2 linked regions of the Humidesulfovibrio mexicanus genome follow. The protein of the gene in region 2 binds, or shares a complex with, the protein of the main gene of each other region. Links are inferred from orthologs where the notes say so. Each region holds a gene or a part of one and is shown on either strand. Other genes may lie near its edges.

Evidence for each region.
Region 1: the proteins of uvrB (region 2) and CHB73_RS01950 are in contact, whole or in part, in a crystal structure (PDB 7EGT), measured with the Thermus thermophilus proteins. The link is inferred for Humidesulfovibrio mexicanus from one-to-one orthologs. Residues at the interface, in WP_096411307.1 of Thermus thermophilus: Glu23, Leu25, Arg26, Asp27, Gly28, Glu29, Arg30, Phe31, Arg55, Glu326, Asp327, Phe328, Glu379, Ser382, Gln383, His398, Gly400, Arg401; in WP_096412145.1 of Thermus thermophilus: His654, Arg656, Phe657, Gln666, Asp668, Glu669, Lys680, Arg681, Leu682, Ser683, Lys685, Tyr686, Ala687.

Annotation. Positions count from the first base shown.
Region 1 is NZ_FZOC01000001.1:407,258-414,832, reverse strand. The notes cover bases 2,571-5,586. They hold CHB73_RS01950 (ATP-dependent helicase), read right to left. Parts: upstream 5,187-5,586; coding sequence 2,955-5,186; downstream 2,571-2,954. Other genes in these bases: CHB73_RS01945 (alkaline phosphatase family protein), read right to left, coding at 5,183-5,586; CHB73_RS01955 (hypothetical protein), read left to right, coding at 2,571-2,948. In the rest of the region: CHB73_RS01960 (HD family phosphohydrolase), read left to right, coding at 151-1,884; more of CHB73_RS01955, read left to right, coding at 2,070-2,570; more of CHB73_RS01945, read right to left, coding at 5,587-6,493; CHB73_RS01940 (DUF2156 domain-containing protein), read right to left, coding at 6,746-7,575. UniProt on the Escherichia coli protein: A helicase with DNA-dependent ATPase activity. Unwinds DNA duplexes with 3'-5' polarity. Translocates on single-stranded DNA with 3'-5' polarity. Initiates unwinding more efficiently from a nicked substrate than double-stranded DNA.
Region 2 is NZ_FZOC01000001.1:101,007-108,531, forward strand. What follows is about bases 1,602-4,567. They hold uvrB (excinuclease ABC subunit UvrB), read right to left. Parts: upstream 4,108-4,567; coding sequence 2,095-4,107; downstream 1,602-2,094. Other genes in these bases: CHB73_RS00580 (potassium channel family protein), read right to left, coding at 1,602-2,094; CHB73_RS00590 (hypothetical protein), read left to right, coding at 4,196-4,567. Also shown: NAD-dependent DNA ligase LigA, read right to left, coding at 1-1,060; more of CHB73_RS00580, read right to left, coding at 1,057-1,601; more of CHB73_RS00590, read left to right, coding at 4,568-4,687; CHB73_RS00595 (fluoride efflux transporter FluC), read right to left, coding at 4,724-5,098; CHB73_RS00600 (class IV adenylate cyclase), read left to right, coding at 5,170-5,748; CHB73_RS00605 (ATP-dependent Clp protease adaptor ClpS), read left to right, coding at 5,832-6,143; ATP-dependent Clp protease ATP-binding subunit ClpA, read left to right, coding at 6,148-7,525. UniProt on the Escherichia coli protein: The UvrABC repair system catalyzes the recognition and processing of DNA lesions. A damage recognition complex composed of 2 UvrA and 2 UvrB subunits scans DNA for abnormalities.

The sequences.
Region 1 (7,575 bases), 310 kb from region 2 along the record:
TGGGCCTTGTACTCCATTCCAATTCCTGGGGCAACCGTGCCTTGCCCCCCTTTCCCCGCCGCCGCGATCCGTGCTAGGTGACTGGATGAGCCGCGCGCGGCGTTTTGCGCAGGCGGCCTTTGGTCCACTCGACGTCCGAAGGGGGAGCCAATGGCGGAGACGAGCGGGGCGTCATGCTCCGAACCACCGGAGAAGCAGGGAAACGGCTTCGACGCCGATCTGGACCTCGACCATGCCGGGCTTGAGGAACTGCGCGCCCACGCCGCCCGTCTCCGCGAGCACCTGCGCCACCTGACGGACATCGGCCTGGCGCTCTCCGGCGAGCAGAACCGCGACCGCCTGTTCGAGATGATCGTAAGCCTTGCGCGTTCCATCACCCTGGCCGACGCGGGCACCCTCTACATAGTGGACGACACCGGCCGCAAGCTCGAATTCGTGGTGCTGCAGAACGACACCATGAATGTGCGCCTTGGCGGCGCAAGCGGCAACCCCATCACCCTGCCCCCGGTGAACCTGTATACCGAGGCGGGCGAGGAGAACCACGCCAACGTGTCCTCCCATGTGGCCCTTACCAGAGAGGTCGTGAACATCGAGGACGTGTATTGCGCGGAGGGCTTCGATTTCAGCGGCACGCGCCGCTACGATTCCTCCACCGGCTACCGCTCACGCTCCATGCTCGTCATCCCGCTGGAGAACCACGAAGACGAGATCATCGGCGTGCTGCAGCTCTTGAACGCCAAGGACAAGCGCACGGGAGAGGTCGCGGCCTTCTCTTCCGTCGGCCTGGCGGCGGTCAAGTCCCTGGCCAGCCAGGCCGCCGTGGCCCTCACCAACACCCAGCTCATCAACGGCCTGAAGGCCCTGCTGTATTCCTTCATGCAAAGCATCGCGGCGGCCATCGACGCCAAGAGCCCATACACCCGCGGCCACATCGACCGCGTGGTGGACTTGACCATGCGCATCGCCGAGGCCGTGAACGCGCAGCAGGACGGCCCCTTCCAGAACGTGCGTTTCGACGAGAACGAAATGGAGGAGTTGAAGCTCGCCGCCTGGATGCACGACGTGGGCAAGATCACCACCCCGGTGCATGTGGTGGACAAGGCCACCAAGCTCGAGGCCATAGTGGACCGCATCGACCTTGTGCAAACGCGCTTCAGGCTCATCGGCAAGGCCATCCAGGCAGAACTGCTGGAGAAATTGCTTGAGCTGGCCGGAAGCGGGGCCTCGCGCCAAGAGATGTTCGCCGTCACCGACGAAATGGAGCGCCGCAGGCAGGAACTGGAGGACGACCTCGCCTACATCGTCTCCTGCAACACGCCCGGCGAGTTCATGAGCGACGAGCGCATCGAGCGGGTCAAGGCCATCGCCGCGCGCACCTATAAGGACGGCGACGAGGAAAAGCCCTGGCTCACCGAGGACGAGGTCCGGAATCTCTGCATCCGCAAAGGCACCCTCACCGATGCCGAGCGCAAGATCATCGAAGACCACACGGTGGTCACCATCGACATGCTCTCGCGCTTGCCGTTCCCCAAGCGCCTGGCTCGCGTGCCGGAATTCGCCGGGGCGCACCACGAGAAGCTCGACGGCACCGGCTATCCCAACCACATCGGCGGCGAGGCGCTTTCGCTCCAAGCGCGCATCCTGGCCGTGGCCGACGTGTTCGAGGCCCTCACCGCCAAGGACCGGCCCTACAAGGAGCCCATGAAGCTCTCTCAGGCCATGAAGATTATGGGCTTCATGGTCAAGGACCGGCACATGGACCCGGAGGTCTTCGACCTCTTCTTCAAGACCGGCGTGTACAGGCAGTATGCCGAAGCGCACATGGGCGCGGGGCAGATCGACGAGGTGCCGCAGCCTTCCCCGCCGCAGCAGATGAAAGGCTAGCCGTGTTGGGCTGATACGCCGCATCGGCTTTGCCTTTCGTTTCGGAGTGGAGTAGGACAACCCTTCCGGGGCGATGGCTCAAGGCCGGGACGGGCCATGGCCGCCGCTTGGCCCCACATGGGCAATACGCCTGCGCAGGCAGGAAACGCAGAACCGTCGAGCCGCCACGGCCCGCGAGGACAACAATGAGCGAAGCGCCTTTTCCCGTTGGGTCGTATGTGACGAACAGCAAGGTTCCGGACTGGGGCACAGGCAAGGTGCTGGCCTTGGGCGACCAGGGCAAGCGTCAGGTCTTGTTTGAATTCGGCGGCGTCCGGCTGATGCCCATGGACGTTTTGCTTGCGGCATCCGCTCCGCAGAGGCACCCGCTGTTTTCGCGGGTCGATGCCCGGACGGACGTGCGGGGCGTGCGCTCGTTTTTGCAGTTGGAGAAGGCGTTCACGGACGCCTTCACGCAGGGGTTCGAGGACCCCGCGTACCTGTCCTCCGAGCGGGAATACAAGGTTGCCGCCGCAGCGCAGATGGCCGAGTTGTGCTCATCCGGTGAACTGGCGTCCCTGCTTGCGCAGGGCGCTCACGCCGAGGTGTGCGAGCGCGCCAAGCGCCTTGTGAGCAAGACGAACCTCATTTTCCCCAACGAGAAGATGGCCTTGAGCGATGGGCTGAAGCGTGGGGAGGCCGAGCAGCGCCGTTTTGCGACGGCGTTTTTCGATGTGCTCTACGGGGACGGTGACTTCGGCCCCCGTTTCGAGGCCTTTGCCACCGTACTGGAGGAACTGGACGCACTCAAGTGGACCACGGCGACCTATTTTCTTTTCCTCGCCCACCCCGACCGGCATCCCTTCGTCAAGCCGTCGAACATGCAGGAGGCGGCCAAGGCCTACGCCTTCGACATCGGTTACGATTCGCGACCCAACTGGCGCAGCTATTCCCGGATGCAGGATTTTGTGCGCTATGTGGCCGGTGTGCTGGAGCGGCGCGGCGGCATGGCCCCGCGCGACTGCATCGACGTGCAGGGCTTCATCTGGTGTTCGCTCCAGGCCGTGTCGGCGCGCAAAGGCTAGGGGGCGCTACAACAGCTTCACGTAGTCCTTCACGATGACCTTGAGCCCGAAGCCGGGGAAGTTCACGCGGTATTTGTCCGGTGGAATCTCGGCGATGATCTTGCCCTGCCCGAAAATTTTGTGCTCGCACAGCCCGAATTTGGACTGCGCGGCATCCATGGAGGATTTCGGCGGCGGCGCTGCGGCGTGTTGCGCGCGTGGTGCTGCTGCCGCGCTCACCGGCCGCGCGCCGGGCTCGTAGTCCGGCTTGCGTGGCGGCTCCGGGCAGACCACCGGCGGCAGGTAGCCATCGTCGCGGGTCATGGCGCCGGGCCGCACCTGTTCGTCCTTTCTGCGCAGGCCGCCGGTGTAGGTCTCCACGAAGCGTTCGGCCACGGCGTCCGGCAGTTCGGCCACAAAGGGGCTCACCACGGCGGGCTCGCGGCAGTTGTTGAAGCGGTTGAACACCGAGCCCGGCACGATGAGCGCCAGCTCGTCCTTGGCCCGAGTGCAGGCCACGTACATCAGCCTGCGCTCCTCCTCCATGTCCTCCTGCCTTTGCAGCGCCTTCTTGGACGGGAAGCGGTCCTCCACCAGGTCGATGATGATGACGCCGCGCCATTCCAGCCCTTTGGCCGAATGCACGGTGGAGAGCACCACAGCGTTTTCGGCGCGCTCCTCCTCCTCCTTGGCGCCGTCCAGGCACAGGTCGGCCAGGAAATCCTCTATGCTGGCGTAATTGACCACGATTTGCGCCAGCTGCTCCAGCCCGGCCTGGCGCTTGGGATAGTCGTCGGGATACAGGGTCGAGAGGCTGGGCGCGTAGAAGCTCATGGCGCGGTCCAGCGCGGCGGCGGGCGCGTGGGCCAGTTTGCGCAGGGCGTCCAGCTCGGCCAATAGCGGCGGCAGGTCGGGGAAGCGTTTTACGTGTTTGTCCAGGCCCTTGGCGTCTCCGCCCAATATGGCCTGTGCGATCTTGCTCGCGGTCTTGACACCGACGCCCTTCAGGAATCCCAGCACGCGCTGCCAGGCCAGCAGATCCGCCGGGTTGGCGGCCAGGCGCAGGTAGGCCAGCAGGTCCTTCACGTGCGCGGCCTCGTTGAAGCGCACGCCGCCATACTTGCGGTAGGGCAGCCCGGCGCGGGTGAGGGCAACTTCCAGCGGATAGGACTGGTAGCCCGCGCGGAAGAGCACGGCGATCTCGTGCAATGGGTGGCGGGAGGCCATGTCCACAATGAGCCCGACAACCTGGGTGGCCTGGGACTGGTCGCTCAGGGTCTGGAGGATGCGCGGCCGTGCCCCGCCCTCGCGCTCGGTGAAGAGCTGCTTGTCGAACTTTTGTTGCGCGCCCGCCAGGATGACGTTGGTGAGGTCCAGAATGGGCTGGGTGGAGCGGTAGTTCTGCTCCAGGCGGATGACCCGGGCGTTCTGGAAATGCTGCGGGAAGTCCAGGATGTTGGCCACCACCGCGCCCCGGAAGGCATAGATGGACTGGGCATCGTCGCCCACGGCCATGACGTTGCCCGCCTCTCCGGTCAACAGCCGCACCAGCCGCGCCTGCACCAGGTTGGTGTCCTGGTATTCGTCCACCATGACGAAGGGGTAGCGCCGCCTCAGGCCGTCACGGATTTCCGGGCGCTCCACCAGCAGGCGCTCCAGTTCGAAAAGCAGGTCGTCGTAGTCCATGAGCCCCTGGGCGCGCTTGGCCCTGGCGTATTCCTCGGCCAGGCGCTCGATGTCCGGCTGATAGGGCAGCAGGTGGTAGGCCTCGCGGTCCAGGATGCCGCCGATGGAAAGCTCCTTGTTGCGGCTCTTGGTGATGATGTCGGCCAGGGTGGCGCGCTTCGGGTAGGAGCGGTCGCCCTTGCCGAGGTCCAGGTGCGCCTTGAGTTCACCCAGCAGATCCTCGGAGTCGGATCTGTCCATGAGCGTGAGGCCCTGTTCGTAACCCGCGTCAAAGGCGTTGCGGCGCAGCACGGAGTAGGCGAAGGAATGGAAGGTGCCGCCGCTGGCCCCTGTGAGCGGTCGTCCCAGCACATGCCCGGCGCGCAGAAGCATCTCCTGCGCGGCGCGGCGGGTGAAGGTCAAGAGCAGGATGTTTTCCGGCGAAACGTGCGTCTCCACCAGATGCGCCAGCCTGTAGACAATGGTGCGCGTCTTGCCGCTGCCCGCGCCCGCGATGACCAGCACCGGCCCGCCCATGTGCAGGGCGGCTTCGCGCTGGGCGGGATTGAGCTCCCGCTCGAAATCTATGCTCATAGGATGATGGTGCTCCGCTTGTCCTGTGTATCGCAAAGTCCGAAATGCTCCAGCACCAAACGCCCTGTGTCGCGCAGGCGCGCGGGGCGGCCGTCGTCCCGAGTGTCCGCGAAGAACACGTCCTGCGGGCTGTGCATTCCCTGGCGTCCAAAGTGCCCGAATATCTCCGCGCGGTCAAAGCGCGCCTTCAGGTCCACGCCGGGTTGGGGAACGCAGACGAGGTCCGGTGCGTGCGTGGTTCCGTACAATTCGGGACCGTCGAGCACCTGCTCCATGACCGTGCGCCCCCGCCACGAAAGACCGCGCAGCACGGCGCGCAGATCGGCCAGCAGGGCCGGGGCGTCGGCATCACCCACGCGGCCCCGCGCGAAGCGCCCGCGCCGGTGCAGCACTATGCGGCCAGGATCCATGGCAAAGGCCAGGGTTTCCTCGCCAATGACCCCGGCGTCCCATTCATCCCTTGGGGGGCGTGCGTATTTGAGAAACCCGGCCTCGAAGAGCACGCGGTTCAGGTCGGCCTCGGCCTCCAGGCGACAGAAGCCGTGGTCCGCGAAGCTCACCAGCCGCTTGGGCTCCGGCAGCGCGTCGAAGCGGTCCAGCACCTCGCCAATGGCCTGATCCCACTGGCGCAGGAAGGCCAGACAGTCCCCGTGCAGCGGATGCGCGGCGTCTTCCACGGCCGGAAACAGAAAATGGAACAGGCGGTCCGTTTCCGTCAGCACACACACAAACAGGTCCCAGGCAAGGTCCGGCCAAAGCAGATCAAGGGCCGCGCGCCGCCCGGAAAGCGAAAGCCTGAGCTGGCCAAGCAGGTGCTCCGGGTCAAAAGCACCGCGCGTGGTGTCGCCTTCCACCACATATCCCGCGGCGGTGAGCGGTCCCAGCAGGAAGGGCGGAAACACAGCCTGCCGGAGGCTCTCCGCCACGAAGCCCGCCACGAGCATTCCCTTGAGCGGGGTGGCCGGGGCCATGTTGGGCAGGTTCAGCACCCGCGACACGAGTCCGGCACGGCCCAGGCGCTCGAAGATCGTCGGGGTGCGCACGTCTGCGAAATTGGCGATGCGCAGGGTGTAGGCCTGCGGGTCCAGCACGGTGAAGCCGTGCACCCCGTGGACGCCCGGCCCCTCGGCCGTGAAAAAGCTCGTCCAGTTGACGGGCGAGAGTTCCGGAAGCTCGCTTTCAATGGCGCGGGCATGGGGCAGCAGGCGCGCAAGGTTGGGCAGCTCGGGACCCAGGGCACGGGCCAGGGCGAGCGGCAGGCCGTCCAGTCCGAGAACGACGAGGCGAGGGCGGGCGGAAGAGCTCATGGCCGGGCGGGGGGGAAGGGGGAGGAAAGGCTGAATATGCCTCCGGCGGCCAGGGGGCAGCGCCCCCTGGACCCGCCAAGCCGCGAATCTCCGGGGCAAGGCCCCGTGGATTCGCGCAGGGAGGAGACACTGGGCCGGGCAAGCTGGAGCGTTTCAGCCATAACGGGAGTCCAGAGGGGCGAAGCCCCTTTGGCCCCCGGAGGGTGTCCCCGGAGCACCCGGCCAGGTGCTGGCGCGGCCGGAGTGATGCTGCTATACCAGCTCAACTTCATATTTTTTCATGAATTGCACCGGGTTGTAGGAAAGTTTGGCCTTGCGCAGGCCCTCGTCGCCCAGGTCCTGCTCACGGTTTACAAGGGTGAAGCGGCCTTGCTGCGCAGCCAGGAAATGCTTGTTGATGGCCTGGTACACGCCCTTGAACCGCGTGTCGCCCTTCTCGAAGTGGATGACGATGGTGTCGCGGTCGAGCTGTTCGCCCACAGTGTAGGCAATGACCTTGCCCGCCACGCGGATGGTGCCGCCGATGAGTGCTCCCATGCGGTCGAAGCTTTTCAGAACGCGGGAAATGGCTTCGTTTTCGGCCTCCAAGGCCTCGGAGGGATGTTCCTGCCAGCCGTGCCACTCGGCCTGCATGTCCAGCACCTCCTCCACGCAGTCGTCCTGCATGGGCGTGTATTCGAAGATGTTGGCCTTTTCGAACTGGTTGAGCAGATTCTTTTTTTTGTGGAAGCGGTTGCCTTTCAGCTCCATGAGCTCAGGAACGGAATAGACATAGTCGAAGTGGTCGCGGGCTTCCTCGGCGCGCAGACGGCTTCCAAAGGCCTTGGCCCACATTTCCACCAGCATTTCCGGCACGCGGGTAAAGCGCATGGGCCCGGCCATGCACGGCAGCCCCGCCCAGTCCACCTTGGCCCAGTCGCCCACCGGAGCCCAAAGAATGGTCTTGGGCAGGCTCTGGCGGATCCAGACCAGGCCGTCGGCCAGCCGCCAGCCCAGGCCATAATGGCCGGTCCAGCCATACAGGTTGGCGAAAGCGTAGTCGGAGGTGACCTGCGGGCACGCGGCCAGCGCGGCGCGGTAAG
Region 2 (7,525 bases):
CCCAGCCAGGGTCGCCGCCATCGGGCCACTGTGTCCGCCCGATGCCATAGGCCATGAACCGCAGCGGCCGCGACGCCACCACATTCGGGTCCAATTGGCGGATTGAACCCGCAGCGGCGTTGCGCGGGTTGGCGAACGGCTTCTGCCCCGCACGCTCCTGCTCCGCGTTGAGAGCCTCGAAATCCTTCACGGCCATCACCACCTCGCCGCGCACATCAAGCACCTGCGGCAGGGACGATCCAGTGGCGAGCAGCCTGCCGCGCACGCTGGGCACCATGCGCAAATTGGCGGTCACATTCTCGCCAGTCTCGCCGTCGCCACGGGTGGAGCCTACAACGAAACCGCCATCTTCGTAAGTAAGTTCGCCTGCCAGGCCATCCATCTTGGGCTCAACCCAGAACTCGGACAGTGCGGCGATGGGGTCCGGGCCGATTTCGGCCGCAATCCCTCGCAAACCGGGGAGACTCCGGCCTGTTTGGGCGTGGGATTCCAAGCCGGGAAGTCCGAGAAGACCGCCCGACCAATGAGACCCTTGCCCCGGCCTGCGCGGGCACAGACGCAACACGCCGTCGAAGAGGGCGTCCCAGCCAGCCCCGGAAAGCAGGGTCGCGCCGATGAGCGCGCGCACCTTGGAAGCCAGGTCCTTGCGTACGTCCTTTCTGGGGTCGCCCCCTGTGACGAAGGGGCGACCGAACGCCGCCTCCATGTCCGCAAGGGCGACCTCGGCCAGTGCGTCCCGAAAGGCGTTCACCAGCTTGGTTTCCGCAAACTCGCGCCATTCATCCAGATTCATGGCGTTGTCCAGGGAAAGCATGGGCAAGGCGTGCCGGTGGGCCTCGAAACCTTCGGCGGGCGTGCCGCCTACCCGACGGGTCGGGGAATTGGGATCATCGAACTCCGGGTACTCGCCCTCAAGACGGGCCAGCTCACGAAATGTTGCGTCGTACTCCGCATCGGATATTTCCGGGCTGTCGAGCACATAATACCTGTAATTGTGGTGCTCCAGCTCCTGGCGCAGTTCCAAAACACGTTCCCGCATCGTTGCTTTGCCCTCGCTCACAAATGCTCTCCGATGCGTTGCAGTTCCGATGGCCGCCCCAGACTGATGAGGGTGTCGCCGCTGCGCAGTTCCTCCCTCGGCCCAGGGTTGAACACCAGTTGCCCATCCTCCCGCTTGATGGCGACCACAATGAGGTCATAGTCCTTGCGGATGTTCGAATCCATCAGTGAGACGCCCACGTAGCGGGAGCCCGGAGTGATGACGAGCTGCTCCAGTTGCAGGTCGATATTCCCGCGCACAGCCAGATCGAGAAAATCCGTCACGGTCGGGCGTAGCACGGTATGGGCCATGCGCACCCCGCCGATGAGGTGCGGCAGCACGACCCGGTCGGCCCCGGCGAACTCCAGCCGGGTGATGTGCGAGGCGTTGTTGGCGCGCGCAATGATGGAAATCTTGGGATTCAGCTGCCGGGCCGTGAGGGTCACGTAGACGTTGGCCGCCTCGTCCGTAAGGGCGGTGACGATGGATTTGGCGCGCTGGATCCCAGCGTCGATCAGCAACGCATCGTTGGTGGCGTCGCCCTGCAGGTGCATGATTCCATCGCGTTTGAGCTGCTCGACAAGCTCCGGATCGTGTTCGATGACCACGACATCCGGGCTGACCTTGAGGATCTCCTGGACCACCACGCCGCCGATGCGCCCGAAACCGCAGATGATGTAGTGGTTCTCAAGCCTGTTTATGCGCCGCTGCACTTTGCGCCTCCACAAAAGATTGTGCAGGTGCCCGTCAACAAGCATCTGCGAAAATGACCCGACGATGTACGCGAAGTTGCCGACGCCAAGGATGATGATGCCTGAGGTGAGCAGCCTGGCCCGGTCGGACAAGGGTTGGATTTCGCCAAAGCCCACCGTGGAAAGCGTGATGACCACCATGTAGAAGCTGTCGACGAACCCCCAGCCCTCGATGAACATGTACACGCATACGCCGCCTGCGAATATGCAGGCCATGAGCACCAGCCCCAACAGGAACTGGAAAAGCGGGCCCCACTTGTCCTTGAGGGCGCGTAGACGAGTGATGTCAACCAAGGTGGCCATTCAGTCTCCCAATTGCAACAGCCGCTCGCGCAAGGCCAGCACCCGGTCACGCAGTTCCGCCGCGCGTTCGAACTCCAACTCTTTGGCGGCTTCGCGCATGGCCCGCTCAAGCTGGCCGATCTCTTTTTTCAGACGTTTGGGATCCAGTTCACGCAACAGATCGTCTGGAGCGGCCGCACTGGCGTCCTGCCCCTCGGGAACGGCGTGGGCCGCAAGTGCGCCAAGGATGTTGTCCAGCCCCTTGGTGATGGTCTTGGGTACGATGCCGTTCTCTTTGTTGTACTCAAGCTGCTTTTCTCGTCTGCGTGCCGTCTCGTCAAGGGCTGCGCGCATGGAAGGCGTAACGGAGTCGGCGTAGAGCAACACCCGGCCTCCGACATTTCGCGCCGCCCGGCCAAAGGTCTGGATGAGCGAACGCGTGCTGCGCAGGAAGCCCTCCTTGTCCGCATCCAAAATGGCAACAAGGGAAACTTCCGGAATGTCCAATCCCTCGCGCAAAAGGTTTATGCCCACCAGGACATCGAACTCGCCCGCGCGCAGGGCCTGAATGATGGCCATGCGCTCCAGGGTCTCCACGTCCGAGTGCAGATAGCGGGCATGTACCCCCATCTGGTTCAGGTAGTCGGTCAGATCCTCGGCCATGCGCTTGGTGAGGGTGGTCACCAGCACGCGCTCGCTCTTAACCACGCGTGCCTTGCATTCGCCAAGAATGTCGTCCACCTGGCCCGCCACCGGGCGGATGTCCACCTCCGGATCGACAAGGCCGGTGGGCCGGATCACCTGCTCCACCACCAGCCCCTGGCTGCGCTCCAGTTCCCAGGGGCCGGGCGTGGCCGAAATGTACACGGCCTGCCCCAGGCGCTGCTTGAACTCCTCGAAGTCCAAGGGCCGGTTGTCCAGGGCGCTGGGCAGACGGAAACCGAAATCGACGAGCGTGCTCTTGCGGGAAAAATCGCCATTAAACATGCCGCCCACCTGGGGGACGGTGATGTGGCTTTCGTCGATGAAGAACAGGAAGTCGTCCGGGAAATAGTCGATGAGGGTTGCGGGGGGCTGCCCTGGAGCGCGGCCGTCCAGGTGGCGGGAGTAGTTTTCGATGCCGGTGCAGTAGCCCAGCTCCTCGATGGTCTCCAGGTCGAACATGGTTCGCTGCTCCAGGCGCTGGGCCTCCACAAGCCGCCCCTGGGACGTGAACTGGGCCAAGCGCTGCTGCAACTCGTCGCGGATGGCGTCCGTGGCGCGCTTGAGGTTGTCCTGGTCCGACACGTAGTGGCTGCCGGGATAGATGACCGTCTTGCGCAAAACGGCAAGCACCTGGCCGGTCAAGGCATCGGTCTCCTGAATGCTCTCGATCTCGTCGCCGAAAAAGGTGAGACGCAGGGCCTTTTCCCGGCTGTAGGCCGGGATCAGTTCCAGGGCGTCTCCGCGGACGCGAAACGACCCGCGGTGGAAGTCCATGTCGTTGCGCTCGTAATGCACTTCCACCAGCCTGCGGATAAGCTCCTCCATGCCCAACTGCTGCCCGGTCTCCACCGGAATGATCATCTTTGCGTAGTACTCCGGACTTCCCAGGCCGTAGATGCAGGACACGGAAGCCACAATGAGCACGTCGCGCCGGGTAAGCAGGGCGTGGGTGGCGGCGTGGCGCAGCTTGTCGATGTCGTCGTTGATGGAGCTGTCCTTCTCGATGTACGTGTCCGAGTGCGGCAGGTAGGCTTCCGGCTGGTAATAGTCATAATAGCTGACAAAATACTCGACTGCGTTGTGCGGGAACAGCCCCTTGAACTCGTTGAAGAGTTGGGCCGCCAAAGTCTTGTTCGGGGCCAGGACAAGCGCCGGGCGATTGAGCCGGGCCACGAGATTGGCCACAGTGAAGGTCTTGCCCGATCCGGTGACGCCGAGCAGCACCTGATCGCGCACCCCGGCAATGATGTTCGCCTCAAGCTCATTGATGGCTTGCGGCTGGTCGCCCCTGGGGACAAAATCGCTCACCAGTTCAAAAGATGTGCGCATCGCATCCGCTCCGCTTCCAGGATATGCCCTTGTGCCGACTGGACGAAAGGGCTACATTGCGTTCACGAAATTCGCCGGAGGCTTGCCCATGGACATTACGCTCATCGCTCCAGATCGTCCCCTGCCCATTGACCGCGCCTATGCCCTCTCCATGACCATAAAAAGCTTCAAGGGCCGCCGCGATGTCGAAGTGCACCTGTTCCGCAGCGCCTGGGACCCGGAGGAAGAGGAAGCTGTGGACTGGGACAAGCTCCTCGCCGCGCAAAACATGAGCGAGGCCCCGGAAGCGTCCGGCAGCCGCCATGTGGTGCTTGAAGCCCTCACGGTCGAAGAACGCGACAAGGCCGTGGCCTACCTCAAGGAGCATTATGCAAGCCGTCTCTCTGGCGTCTTCAGTGCGCCGATTCCCTTCCCCGTGCCCATCGGCCTTGTGGCCCTTTCCGACCTGACAGAGGGCAAAAGCATCGGCTTCATCCATTTCGAACGTATTCCGCACTTCAATCTTGGCTTTGCCTTGCGCGGGTTCTACGATTTGGCCCAGCACGCCCCCATCGTGGGAACCGAAAGCAACGCCGGGTAGGCGTCTCTGCCCGCCTGCCGGACGGAAGGAATTGCCCTAGAAAAATCTGCCAAGTGCCAGTCCGGCCACCATGCACGCCACGCCAAGCGCGGTCTGCCCGGCCAGGTTGATCCCGGCAGAAAGCCACTGCCCGTGCTGCATGAGGGCGACGGACTCGAACATGTAGGTGGAAAACGTGGTGTACGCGCCCATGAACCCGGTCAACGCATAGAGGCGCAGTTCCCCCGGCAGGCCGCTTCTGCTTTCCACTATTGCATACACGAACCCGAAAAACAGGCAGCCACTCACGTTCACCACGAAGTTGCCGAGCGGAAACGCCTCGCCAGCCAAACGCTGCACCACCCCGCCGAGCCAGAATCTGGCCAATGTGCCAGCGGCCCCGGCCAAGCCAAGCACCAGGTGCTTTTGCATCATTACTCCTTTGTGCGCCTTGCGGCGCGATGCGAACCCTAGCAGCAGGCGTTCAGGGAGAAAAGTGGAAAATGGGCATTGAAACCGAGTTGAAATTCATCGACGCCGACCATGTCGCGCTGCGCGCGCTCCTGGCCGAACAGGGCGCTACGCCCCACGGCGCTGGGTTCGAGTCCAATGTTGTGTTCGACGATCCCAGTGGTGGGCTCAAGGCGAAGGGCATCCTGCTGCGCCTGCGCGAATTTTGCGGACGCCACATCCTTACCGCCAAAACCCCGGTCAATGCGCCAGGACCGGCCAAGACCTGCCGCGAAGACGAAACCGAGGTGACCGATGCCGTGGCGACTTCCGCAATTTTCGCCGACTTGGGCCTCATCCCTGCCCTGCGCTACGAAAAATTCCGGGAATCATGGTCGTTTATGGACTGCGAGGTCTGCCTGGACACGCTTCCATTTGGGCGATTTGTGGAGATCGAGGGCGGGGAACAGGATATTCTCGCCTGTGCGGCCGCGCTGGGTCTGGACCTGGACAAGGCCAGCCGCGAAACCTACCATGAGCTCAACCGGCAGTGGCGTCTGTGCACCGGCCTGGCGCCCGACCCCTCCTTTGTGTTCGATGAAGCCTCCCGGAGGGAGCTTGGCCTGGGGTGACGCGCCCCCCCTCGACAAACGCCGCCAAATTGCTATGATGTAGGACATGTGGAAAACCCCCAGCGGCAGGATGCATTGAGACCATGAGCGGATCAACGGAAACCAGGCAGGCTCCTGGCCTGGACTTCGAAAGCGAGACGCGGGAGCCGAGGCGCTACAAGGTGCTGCTCCACAACGACGACTACACCACCATGGAATTTGTGGTGCATGTGCTCAAGCGCGTGTTCCACAAGGCGGAGCCGGAGGCCATGCGCATCATGCTGGCCGTGCACAAGCAGGGACTTGGCATGTGCGGCGTGTACACGGCGGAGGTAGCCGAAACCAAGGTGGACACGGTTCACACCATGGCCAAGGCCGCAGGGTATCCACTGCGGGCCAGCCTTGAGGAGGTTTGAGGTCATGTTGAGCAAGGGGCTTGAAGCCGTACTCACCAGCGCGTTCCACGAGGTCCGCCGCCGCCGCCATGAATACCTGACCTTGGAGCATTTGCTGTACGCCATGATCCACGAACCAGTGGGCAGCAACATCCTGGATGCCTGCGGGGCGAACGTCGAGAGGCTGCGTAGCCAGCTCGAAGGATTTTTCCGCGACCATATGGACGCCCTGCCCCCGGATGCCGACACCGAGGTGGTGCAGACGTTGAGCGTACGGCGCGTGATGCAGCGGGCCGTGTGGCAGAAGGAATCCTCCGGCAAGGATCTTGTGGAGGTCGGCGACGTGATCGCGGCGATGTTCGAGGAAGAGGATTCCTTCGCCGTGCACTTCCTCACTTCCCAGGGCGTCTCGCGCCTGGACGTGCTGGAATACATCTCACACGGCCTGCGCGATCCCGACGGCATGGAGACCAAGCGGGACGAGGGCTTCGGCCCTGGGGATGACCCCCTTGAGCGTCCTGCCCGGCATCAGGACGGACCGCAACGCAAAAGCGCCCTTGAGGAGTTCACCCGCAATCTGACGGCCAAGGCCCGCGATGGGGAGATCGATCCCATCATCGGCCGCGCGGCCGAACTGGAACGCATGGTCCAGGTGCTGGCCCGCCGCCGCAAGAACAATCCCATTCTTGTGGGGGAACCTGGGGTGGGCAAGACCGCACTCGCCGAGGGCTTGGCCCTGCTCATCGCCCAGGGACGCGTCCCCTCCCAGTTCGCCGAGGCCAAGGTCTTCGCCCTGGACATGGGCGCCCTTCTTGCCGGCACCAAGTACCGCGGCGACTTTGAAGCCAGGCTCAAGGGCGTGCTTGCCGAACTCAAGCGCGAGCCGGGAGCCATCCTTTTTGTCGACGAAATCCACACCATCGTGGGCGCTGGCTCCGTGTCCGGCGGCAGCATGGACGCCTCCAACATCCTCAAGCCGTTCCTGGCCTCTGGCGAGGTGCGCTGCATCGGCTCCACCACCTTCGAGGAATACCGCAACAACTTCGAGAAGGATCGCGCGCTTTCCCGTCGCTTCCAGCGCATCGACCTTGTCGAGCCCAGCGTGGACGAAACCGTTGAGATTCTGAAAGGCCTCAAGCCCTACTACGAAGACTTCCATGGCGTGGTCTACACGCCCCCAGCCCTGCGTTCCGCGGCGGAACTGTCCTCGCGCTACATCACGGAGCGTTTCCTTCCGGACAAGGCCATAGACGTGCTGGACGAGGCCGGTGCGCAGTTCAAACTCTCCCCGCGCAAGAACCCGCGCATCACCGTGCAGGACGTCGAGCGCGTGGTGGCCCGCATGGCGCGCATCCCGGCCCGACGCCTCAGCGGCTCCGACAAGGACCGTCTGCAAGGCATGG